One region of the Paenibacillus ilasis genome, then DNA from elsewhere that is predicted to be linked to it. Evidence: predicted binding sites of a transcription regulator. Region 1 holds the regulator's gene; the other holds the start of a gene.

Region 1 (4,698 bases):
AAGCGACCGCGAAGAGAAAGGAACTCGGGCGGCGTTCGCGTTTATATCTCGTATTGCTGGTGAGGATGAAGGATGCCAGATCAATTTTAAGTTCTTTCAAGCTAACCGAATCATTTATGATTTGAATTTTGGGTGGACCAATATGACAATAAGGAACTTTGTTTCGGTAACTGCTGAATTTCCGCTTGAGTATTTAAATGGTTTTAAATTAGACGGCTTATTTATATCTTTTGAAAAACATTTATACCATCTGAGCTGGGAACAGATGGATCGAAAAGGAATATATCAGTTGCGTTTTTACGGGTCTGAACAGGATTTTCAGTTAACGTCCGACAAAGAATCCATTCGAAGATTCGGTTCTCAATTTAAACAGGCCTGGGAAGAGGCTCCGTTAGTTTCATAGCAATGGCAATAGATTTTGGTTTATGGTTTTGTAGAACCGTTCATGGAATGCAGCTAATACAGAATCGCCCTCCATAAAAGGGGAGATTCTTTTTTTATTTTTCGAAAAAAGGGAACCTTTGCTCACTTCCATGACTCTAATTAGACGAGGTGAATCGGTTGGAGCTGGAATACTTGAAGCAGATGACGGTGATGGACACACAGACACTGGATAAAATCATGAACTTATACGGAAATGATATCTGGAATTACGCTTATTTTCTGACCAAACAGCAAGCACTGGCTGACGATATTGCTCAAGAGGTGTTTATTAAAGCTTATTTTGGCATACATACCTTTCGCGGTCGGGCGACGCTAAAAACGTGGCTGCTTACAATTACAAGACATACCGCGTTTCGATATAAACAAACTTTTTTCTTTCGGAAGGTGACCCTCAAGGACAAGCTGCTCACAGATGCCTCAAGCCGGTCGGCGGAAGTAGAGTATTTGGATGGGCAGTATACCAATGAAATATGGGCCATGATTATGACCTTACCCAGGAAGTTCAGGGAGGTGTTGATCCTGGATCTTTACTATGAGATGTCAATAAATCAGATTGCGGAGTTCCTTAACCTAGCAGCGGGTACCGTAAAATCAAGACTGTATCGAGCAAGGAAAAAAGTACAGAACCTGTTGAAGGAGAATGGCGATGAATGAGGATAAACCAGAATGGTATTCCCGGGCTAAAAACGCTCCCTTTTCAGATGAAAAGTTCACATCCGAAATGAAAAAAAACGTGCATAGGTCCGTGATTTTCACCGACAGCAAGCCTAAACGTCGGAAGCACTTACAAGTTGGATTTGCTGGAGGATTAATGCTTCTGACTATTTTAATTGCCTTTCAATTGCCTTTTGGCAGAGAGGAACAACAGAGAGCAGGGACTTTACCTCATGGTACGGAAGAGACGATCCGAGCACAAGGCGTAACAGATAGGGGAAGGTTGAGTGTGGTTGCTGTAGAAAAGGAAAAAATAACGACATTGGGAGCACCGAGCTGCTTCGGCCTCGAAACCGACCTGTCGTTTACCGGAAACTACAGCGTACGATATCCTTCTCATGGCGTTACGGGTGAAGTCGCCACGCTGGAGGACATTACTTTTATTCAACCGACCTCTGCAGCAGTCGATATGATTCGTTTGCCGTTTCAGGATGCTGATGTATTTATACTTGCACCGCAATATAAGGATTGCCATGGGATAGAAATCTACGCATTCGCCGTTGATCATGAAACGGGTCATGCAGTGCAGCTCCGGTTCCAGGAAGAAATGATGGTATCCGACACTTCCTATTACAGACCAGGCACGATTCCTATGGTGAAAGATAATAAGCTTGTTCTAGAGTCCACGGAGGGGCCTGGCGGAGAAGGTTCAGACTTTAAACTCACGCGAACGTATCGGCTGGATCTTAGGCAAAATGCTATGGTACTAGTCCAAGGCAATACAATGAAATCCCCTGCGAGTTAAATAAAACAAGTAAAGAGGTTACCATCCAATTAAGGGAGGTAACCTCTTATATTCATAGATATATGAAATTAGTGGACGTCCCTGAAGAGTCCGATTACTTTACCGAGAATCGTAACATGGTTGAGGCGCAGTGGCTCGTAGGTAGGATTCTCCGGTTGCAATCGTACATGATCCTTCTCCTTGTAGAAGGTCTTTACCGTTGCTTCGTCTTCTTCGGTCATCGCTACAACAATGTCGCCATTGTCTGCAGTTTGCTGCTGGCGAACAATGACATAGTCGCCGCTGTGAATGCCAGCTTCGATCATACTGTCACCGACAACCGACAACATGAACACCTTATCGTCGCCTACATAATGCTGCGGGAGCGGAAAATAATCTTCAATGTTCTCCATGGCTGTAATAGGAACACCTGCAGTGACTTTACCGACAACAGGCACTCTGGCAATGGTGTGGGTAAACAGGTTCGCGCTATCGGACTCTTCTTGGCCAAGGAGCTCGATGGCTCTTGGTTTCGTAGGGTCACGGCGAATGAGGCCTTTCTTCTCCAGACGGTCTAGATGTCCATGGACCGTTGAACTGGAGGCTAGTCCGACAGCCTCGCCGATTTCCCGGACAGAAGGCGGGTAACCCTTGCTACGAACTTCGTTGCGGATAAACTCTAAGATCGCCAGCTGGCGGCTGGATATTTTCGACATGCCGTATCAACCCCATTTAGTAACGTTTGGGAAAATTATAACATAGAACTTCCGTTCGTACAAACATAAGTTCTAAATAAAAATAGAACAAATGTTCTTTTGGGTATTGAATCAAACAGGTGTTCGTGTTAATATAAATCCATAAGAGAACACTTGTTTGGGAGATGATGATTCCATGTTGAAATACAGTACATACCGCAGCATTTATGAGAACGTTCCAGTGCAAACGAAGAATTCCTCGGAGACTTGGAGCAATCAATTGAAGTCCAGAATGGCATCCATTCCATTTATAAAGCTTTTATTCATCCTCTTGATCGTAGCTTCATTTTGGACAGGAGCATATTCCGTTTTTGCCGGGGGGATGGACAAGCCCACTGGGGAGAAGCAGGTTATTGTTCAATATGGTGATAGTTTGTGGCGAATTGCTTCCCTTCATAAACCGGCAGATATGGATACGAGAGTCTATCTGGATAGCATCCGAAGAATTAACGGATTGAAAGGTCCGGATATACAGGCCGGAGAGGTGTTGTCTTTACCGGTCTGGTAATTGGACGACGCTAAGAGCAAACCTTTCCTTATATATGTCCCTACTTCTCGCTTTATATTTCTAAGCTTGCCTAACGAAGTGATTTCACGCAGTATAAGCGTGTTTATAATAGACGACTATTGATTTCTTAACATAGAGGAACCCATTTATGGCATCATATGTTCATATTTGTTCTTAATAAGAGTTTGCAAGGGTGCTGTTGCCTTGACAAGCTCTTTTTCACATGTTTAAGTTATACATGATATCGGAATTGGAGGAGAAGTCATGGACATCGATACTTTGGTTGAACGCATCAATGTACTAGCAAGAAAACAGAAGAGTGAGGGATTGACCCCGGAAGAGCTCAAAGAACGGGCTGAGCTTCGGGAAATATACCTTAATAATATTCGCAGTAATTTTAGACAACAGCTGGATTCGATCGAATGGGTTGATGAAAATGAACAAAAAGGCGGCCCGCGATTAAAGCATTAGTCGATCAACTGTCGCATGGATCTACAACAGTGGATTCATGACCAGATAGATGGATAGAATTATAATACTTGGGGTGCCGATTATTCGTGGAATCGAATACGGTTACCCCAAGTTTATATATGGATTGGTAATATTTTGAAATTGAGTTCAGGGGGAACTATATGTCACGATCATGGGAAAGAAAAGTCAACAAAAATATGTCACAGCTGAACAAGCAGCGTAAAAAGCAGGGACTGACCTCATACCAAGGCTCTGCCGTCAATGATAAGCATGACGTGTTTAAGGGGCGTAAGTATGTTCTTCCGTTAGTACTCGTTGCACTGGCTGGTTTGTATGCGCTTCTCGGAACGGCGACATCCCAGGCAGCCGGCGGAAGCAATGACGTGTTGAATTGGGTTGGTGTCAGCTTGTATATCCTGTTAGCGCTCATGATTTTCCTACGCAAACCTTATTTGAAGATTGAGCGTGCTTCCGTTTCCACGATGAAGTTCAATCGGGAACGTCGTTTGGCTGTATCGGATATCGAGAAGATCAAATTGGCTTCGGGTTCCGTCGTGATCCAAGGCAAGGGGAAAGCAGGCAACTGGGTATTCTCGCGTATGATGAATCTTTATGATACAAAAGCGATGGGCGAAAGATTGGAAGAGTTCGCAAAGACTCATCAAATTCCAGTGGAGCATAATTAACATATAGAATAGATCACAGTGTATATATGAGGAGTGGGAGAGACATGCCGATAGCTGCGGTTTTGTTTGATTTGGACGATACGTTATTGTGGGATGAACGTAGTGTGGAGGAAGCGTTTGAAGTGACATGCCAGGCCGGAGCGGACGAGACCGGCGTAGATGCCCAATCACTTTTGGCCGCAGTACGGGAAGAAGCGAGAGCATTATATGAATCATATGATACCTTTGCTTTTACCAAAATGATCGGAATTAACCCTTTTGAAGGCTTGTGGGCTAATTTTACGGCTGGTTCGCAGCCTGAATTCAGAAAGCTGCAGGAGCTGGCACCCGTATACCGCAAGGAATCATGGCGACGCGGACTTCAGCGCCTGGGCGTTGATAATGAACGATTGGCCG
Region 2 (4,698 bases), 3.4 Mb from region 1:
CGGCGTATCCATTATGGTTTCCCATATCACCAATGTTCCGCTAGGTATATTCCTGACATTGTTCAACCTTCCGTTTTTGTTTATGGGGTATAAACAAATCGGGAAAACCTTTGCATTATCCACGCTGTTCGCCGTAGTGATCATGTCCATTGGAACTTATTTTCTGCATCCCGTCGATCCGATCACTATCGATCCGCTGCTTGCGGCCGTGTTCGGCGGCGTTCTGCTTGGTATCGGGGTTGGTCTTGTTATCCGGTCCGGCGGCTCCTTGGACGGAACGGAAATCGTAGCCATTCTGATCAACAAGAAGACACCGTTCTCCGTCGGCGAAATCGTGATGTTCATTAACGTATTTATTCTTGGCAGCGCAGGATTTATTTTCGGTTGGGATCATGCCATGTACTCGTTGATTGCTTATTACCTGGCGTTTAAACTGATTGACATTACAATCGAAGGCATTGATCAATCCAAATCGGTTTGGATTATCAGTGATAAGCATAAGGAGATCGGTGATGCGTTGACCCAACGTTTGGGACGCGGCGTAACCTATCTGGATGGTGAGGGCGCTTATTCCGGGGACAGCAAGAAGGTTATCTTTGTTGTCATTACCCGTCTGGAAGAAGCGAAACTCAAATCGATCGTGGAAGATTGGGACTCCCAGGCTTTTGTCGCCATCGGGAACATCCATGATGTGAAGGGCGGCCGCTTTAAGAAGAAAGCCATTCACTAATAACCATGAAGTGTTATGTTCCACCCATGTTGAGAGTTAACACGGGTGGAACATTTTTTTGTTTAAGGGGCATCTGCGTGCAGGCGAAGCGCCTTCTTCTCTCGCCCATATTGACGAATGATTCTTGTCATCGCCTGCACTGCCGCGGATTGACCCACGGCCTGGTTCACGGTTCCGGTGAAATAGAGTCCTGATTCGGGGTGATGGAAGGCAAATGCGCCGGATTGCCCCCAGTGACCGATAAGTCCTCGCCCTAGGCCGAATGGAGAGAGCGGCTGTCTTGAAATGCCGATGCCATAGAAAAAGGGTCCAGGTGCCCATAGAAAATTCCATTGCCTCTGGAGCTCATCCAAATCGCTGATCGGAAACAAATCCCCGTTAAAAAAGGAGCGCAGGAACATCATCGTTTCCCTTGCCGTTGAGACAATGCCGCCTTCCGCTCCGATGGACGCCATGTACAAAGGAAGGTCCAAACGCTTTTTCTTAAAATAGAAAGGAACGGTGCTGGTATCCTCGGGATCATCGAAAAAATACGTTTGTGTCAGATTCAGCTTGTCGAAGATGTACTCCTTGAATACGTTCTGAATGGATTCGCCCTTGATATTCTCGATTATTTGTCCAAGCAGCCTGTAGTTGGTGTCGGAATATTGGGCTTTATTTCTTTGGCCAGGTTTGAATTTGGGCTTTAGCCGTCTGGCTGCATCCAATGTTTTGTCCAGACTCCAAGCCTGATCATGCCCGGCAATGAGATCCGAGAAGACGTCCCCGGAAAAATAGTCCGGGATGCCTGACGTATTGGACATTAACTGTTTGACCGTGATTTCTTCGGTGTAATCCCTGTTCTCCATCATATGGAGTCCCGCCATGATCTCTTTTGAAAGGTACCTGCCGATTGGATCATCGAGCCCAATCCGCTGCTCCGCCCGTAATTTCAAAAGTACAGCTGTCACGTACAATTTGGTCACGCTGGCAATGAAATAGCGGTCCTCGGTCTGCATCTCCCCGCCGCTGCTGACAAGGGAAAGGGATTGCATCTGGTCCTCAACGCATAAAACCGTGCTAAACACATTCCTTTTATTAGCGAGCCGAGCCAAGCATTCATCCAGAAGCGACTGCTCCAGGTATCTTCCCATTCTCCATATACCTCCCACAGATTGTTATTTATCGATGCCTTATACAGCTTCACTTCTCCTGCTGTTTCCGCAAACGAGCGGCACGTATGAAATCTTCAGCGGCTTCGTCCATCATATGGATCATCTTGATGTCATCCATACTCTCCGTGAATAAATCATTGGCTAGCATGACACAGAGACCTGTCTGAAAGGTTTGCATTTTCAATAAAATAGATTGCAGCTCCTGATCAGAAAATCCCGAAAGCTCCGGGTCCTGCTTCATCAACACGATAACCTCACGAATTTGTTCCGGGGTATTCTTCATATGGGGATTGTTCTTCATAATCAAATCCCGGTAGAGTACAGGGTATTCCTTGGCGAACCGGAGACTTGCCATGCCGATATCCCGGAACGGCTGCCCGGATTGCTGCTCTGTAATCAATCCTCTGGCCACCTGGAAGGCCTTTTCGACGACCTGTTGAACCAGTTCTTCAGCATCGTTGAAATTGACATAGATCGGCGCGATGGAGCTGCCCAGACGTTCAGCTACTTTACGAATCGTAATGGACTCGATTCCATCGGTCTTGGCAATGTCAAATGCGGCTAGCACGATATCTTGTTTGGTGAACTTCGTTTTCGGTGCCATGGCTGTCTGCAACTCCTTGGATTAATTATATGTAGAACAATCGATATATATCACATGATATATATTAATTATAAAGCGGAATTGGACCAAGTTCAACATATTATGATGAAGCGTTGCTGGAGGTTAATTTGAAAATCCAGTAAAACCCACTTATAATAAGAACATATGTTTGTTAAAATAATAATAGTTCAAAATACAGTAATAATACAGGATCAGAGGGGAGGAAGAGGAGTGGCTCGTACGTTATATGAACGGGTAACGACCAAACAGACTTTAAACAGAGTAAAGGAAGAGAGGATGCCCTTCGATTGGTCCATTAATCCGTACCGCGGATGCGGGCATGGATGCAGCTTTTGCTATGCCCGCGCTTTTCAATCCTTTATCGGTATGGGGGCGGAAGATGAGTTTCAGCATCATATCTTTATGAAGTCGAATGCAGCCGAAGCGCTGGAGAAGCAGTTATCGAGTGCGGCGAGGAAGTTTGATCATGATATTGAAGCGATGCGCAGATCGATTGGACAGGTTACGATCGGAACGGCAACCGATCCGTATCAGCCGATCGAGGGCAAGGAGGGGATTACGCGGGAGTGCCTGAAGCTGCTCGCTAAATACCGCATCTCCACGAGCATTACAACGCGTTCTCCGCTCGTGCTCAGGGATTTGGACATATTGACCCGGATGGAGAATGTGTCCGTTAACATCAGTCTCAACACGCTGAATGGGGACATCATCCGGAAGCTGGAGCCGGCATCGCCTCATCCGGAGGGCAGGCTCGATACGATCCACCGATTATCGGCTGCAGGCATACGAACGGGCTTGTTTGTGGCGCCTGTGCTGCCCTTTTTGACGGATAAGGAGTCGGAACTGAGGGATCTTTTGTCGCAGGCGAAGGTGAGGGGTGTTTCTTTTGCGATGATCTCGTTACTGAGACTGTCGCGTGACGTGAAGAAATGGTATATCGAAACACTTAAACACCAGTTTCCCGAAGTGGTACAGCCTTACCGCGAGTTATATGGACAGGGCGCATATGCCGAAGAGCATTACGTACGTTCCTTCAAATCGATGGCGGCCAGGCTGCTGAACGAATATGAGCTGAATGGACTGACCACGGGGGCATCTACTGCCATAGTGAGTGAATCCGGGACGATTGCAAGCGGGACTTCTCAAGAGAACGAGACGCAGGAAGGCGCTCGCGATCATCTTCGTTCAGTCCGGGACCTGGCTGCTCCTGCACAGCCAAGGAAGCTGCCTCAACCGGCAGCGCCAGTCTCCGGCAAGGAGCTTATGCCGGATATTGAGCAGTTATCCTTTCCTTTTTGACGATCCCTTTCCTTGGGGCTTCAGATGTCGGATGACGTTCTCTATCGGTTGGGGAGGCAGGCTCTGAAGCAGGTCGCCCTTCTCTTTTAGCCGTTCTTCAATGTTCAGCAGATGAAATTCCGTGGGAGAAACATCCTGACGGACCTCGTCCCAAGTGAGCGGTGTGGAGACGGTCCCAAGCCGCCGGGCCCGCGGGGTATATGGAGCAGCGAGTGTCCTTCCGCTGTAATGCTGAAGATAATCGAAGTAGATCTTATCGCCGCGATTTTTTTTAAGCCGTTCGATGGTGAACAGCTTAGGGAACTTCTCGGTTACATATTGCCCCACGAATTGGCCGACCGTACGAAGTTCATCGAACGTAATGCCTTCCGGAATCGGAACGATGATCTGCACCCCGGTAGCGCCTGAGGTTTTTGGGACGGAGGACAGGCCCAAGGAGCTCAGCACGTCCCCTACAATCGCGGTCGCTTCCATGATCCGTGGCTCCTCCGGCAGCGTAGGATCCAGATCAATCATCCATTCGCAGGGCAGAGTGCTGCCTGCCAGATGCAGGGAAGGGTGAAACTCAAGCGCAGCCAGATTCCCCAGCCAGAGCAGCTCCGGCAGTCCGTTCAACAGCACGTAGTTAATATTTTCGTGGACATAGGTCTGAACAAAAGGCGGCAGCGGCTCCGGCGCATTTTTCTGATAGAAGGATTCGCCTTCGGCCCCGTGCGGATACCGGATGGTCGTGAGCAGCCTTCCCCGGCAGTATCGGAGCAGGAACGGGGAGATGGCCGCAAGCTTTTGCAGATACATCGCTTTGGTAATGCCGACTTCAGGCCATAGTGGTTTGTCGGGATTCGTAATTTGAATCTCCTGTCCCTCGATCGTCAGGGTGCCTTTGACGG

The links. The regulator LexA, encoded in region 1, represses DNA repair genes until DNA is damaged. The targets are predictions, from matches to a motif close to CGAACATATGTTCG.
Region 2: ACETK5_RS01010 (SPL family radical SAM protein) is a predicted target of LexA. The motif match lies at 2,647-2,660, and genes of this name have one in related genera.

The regions. Positions count from the first base shown of each region.
Region 1 covers NZ_JBHDJG010000001.1:3,564,627-3,569,324, reverse strand. The annotation lists gene ACETK5_RS16005 (hypothetical protein) at 1-403, shown strand, start outside; gene ACETK5_RS16000 (RNA polymerase sigma factor) at 553-1,098, shown strand; gene ACETK5_RS15995 (hypothetical protein) at 1,091-1,903, shown strand; gene lexA (transcriptional repressor LexA) at 1,972-2,598, opposite strand; gene ACETK5_RS15985 (LysM peptidoglycan-binding domain-containing protein) at 2,774-3,145, shown strand; gene ACETK5_RS15980 (DUF896 domain-containing protein) at 3,410-3,616, shown strand; gene ACETK5_RS15975 (hypothetical protein) at 3,778-4,302, shown strand; gene ACETK5_RS15970 (HAD family hydrolase) at 4,347-4,698, shown strand, end outside.
Region 2 covers NZ_JBHDJG010000001.1:175,697-180,394, forward strand. The annotation lists gene ACETK5_RS00995 (YitT family protein) at 1-730, shown strand, start outside; gene ACETK5_RS01000 (serine hydrolase domain-containing protein) at 793-1,863, opposite strand; gene ACETK5_RS01005 (TetR/AcrR family transcriptional regulator) at 1,913-2,488, opposite strand; gene ACETK5_RS01010 (SPL family radical SAM protein) at 2,720-3,808, shown strand; gene ligD (non-homologous end-joining DNA ligase) at 3,791-4,698, opposite strand, start outside.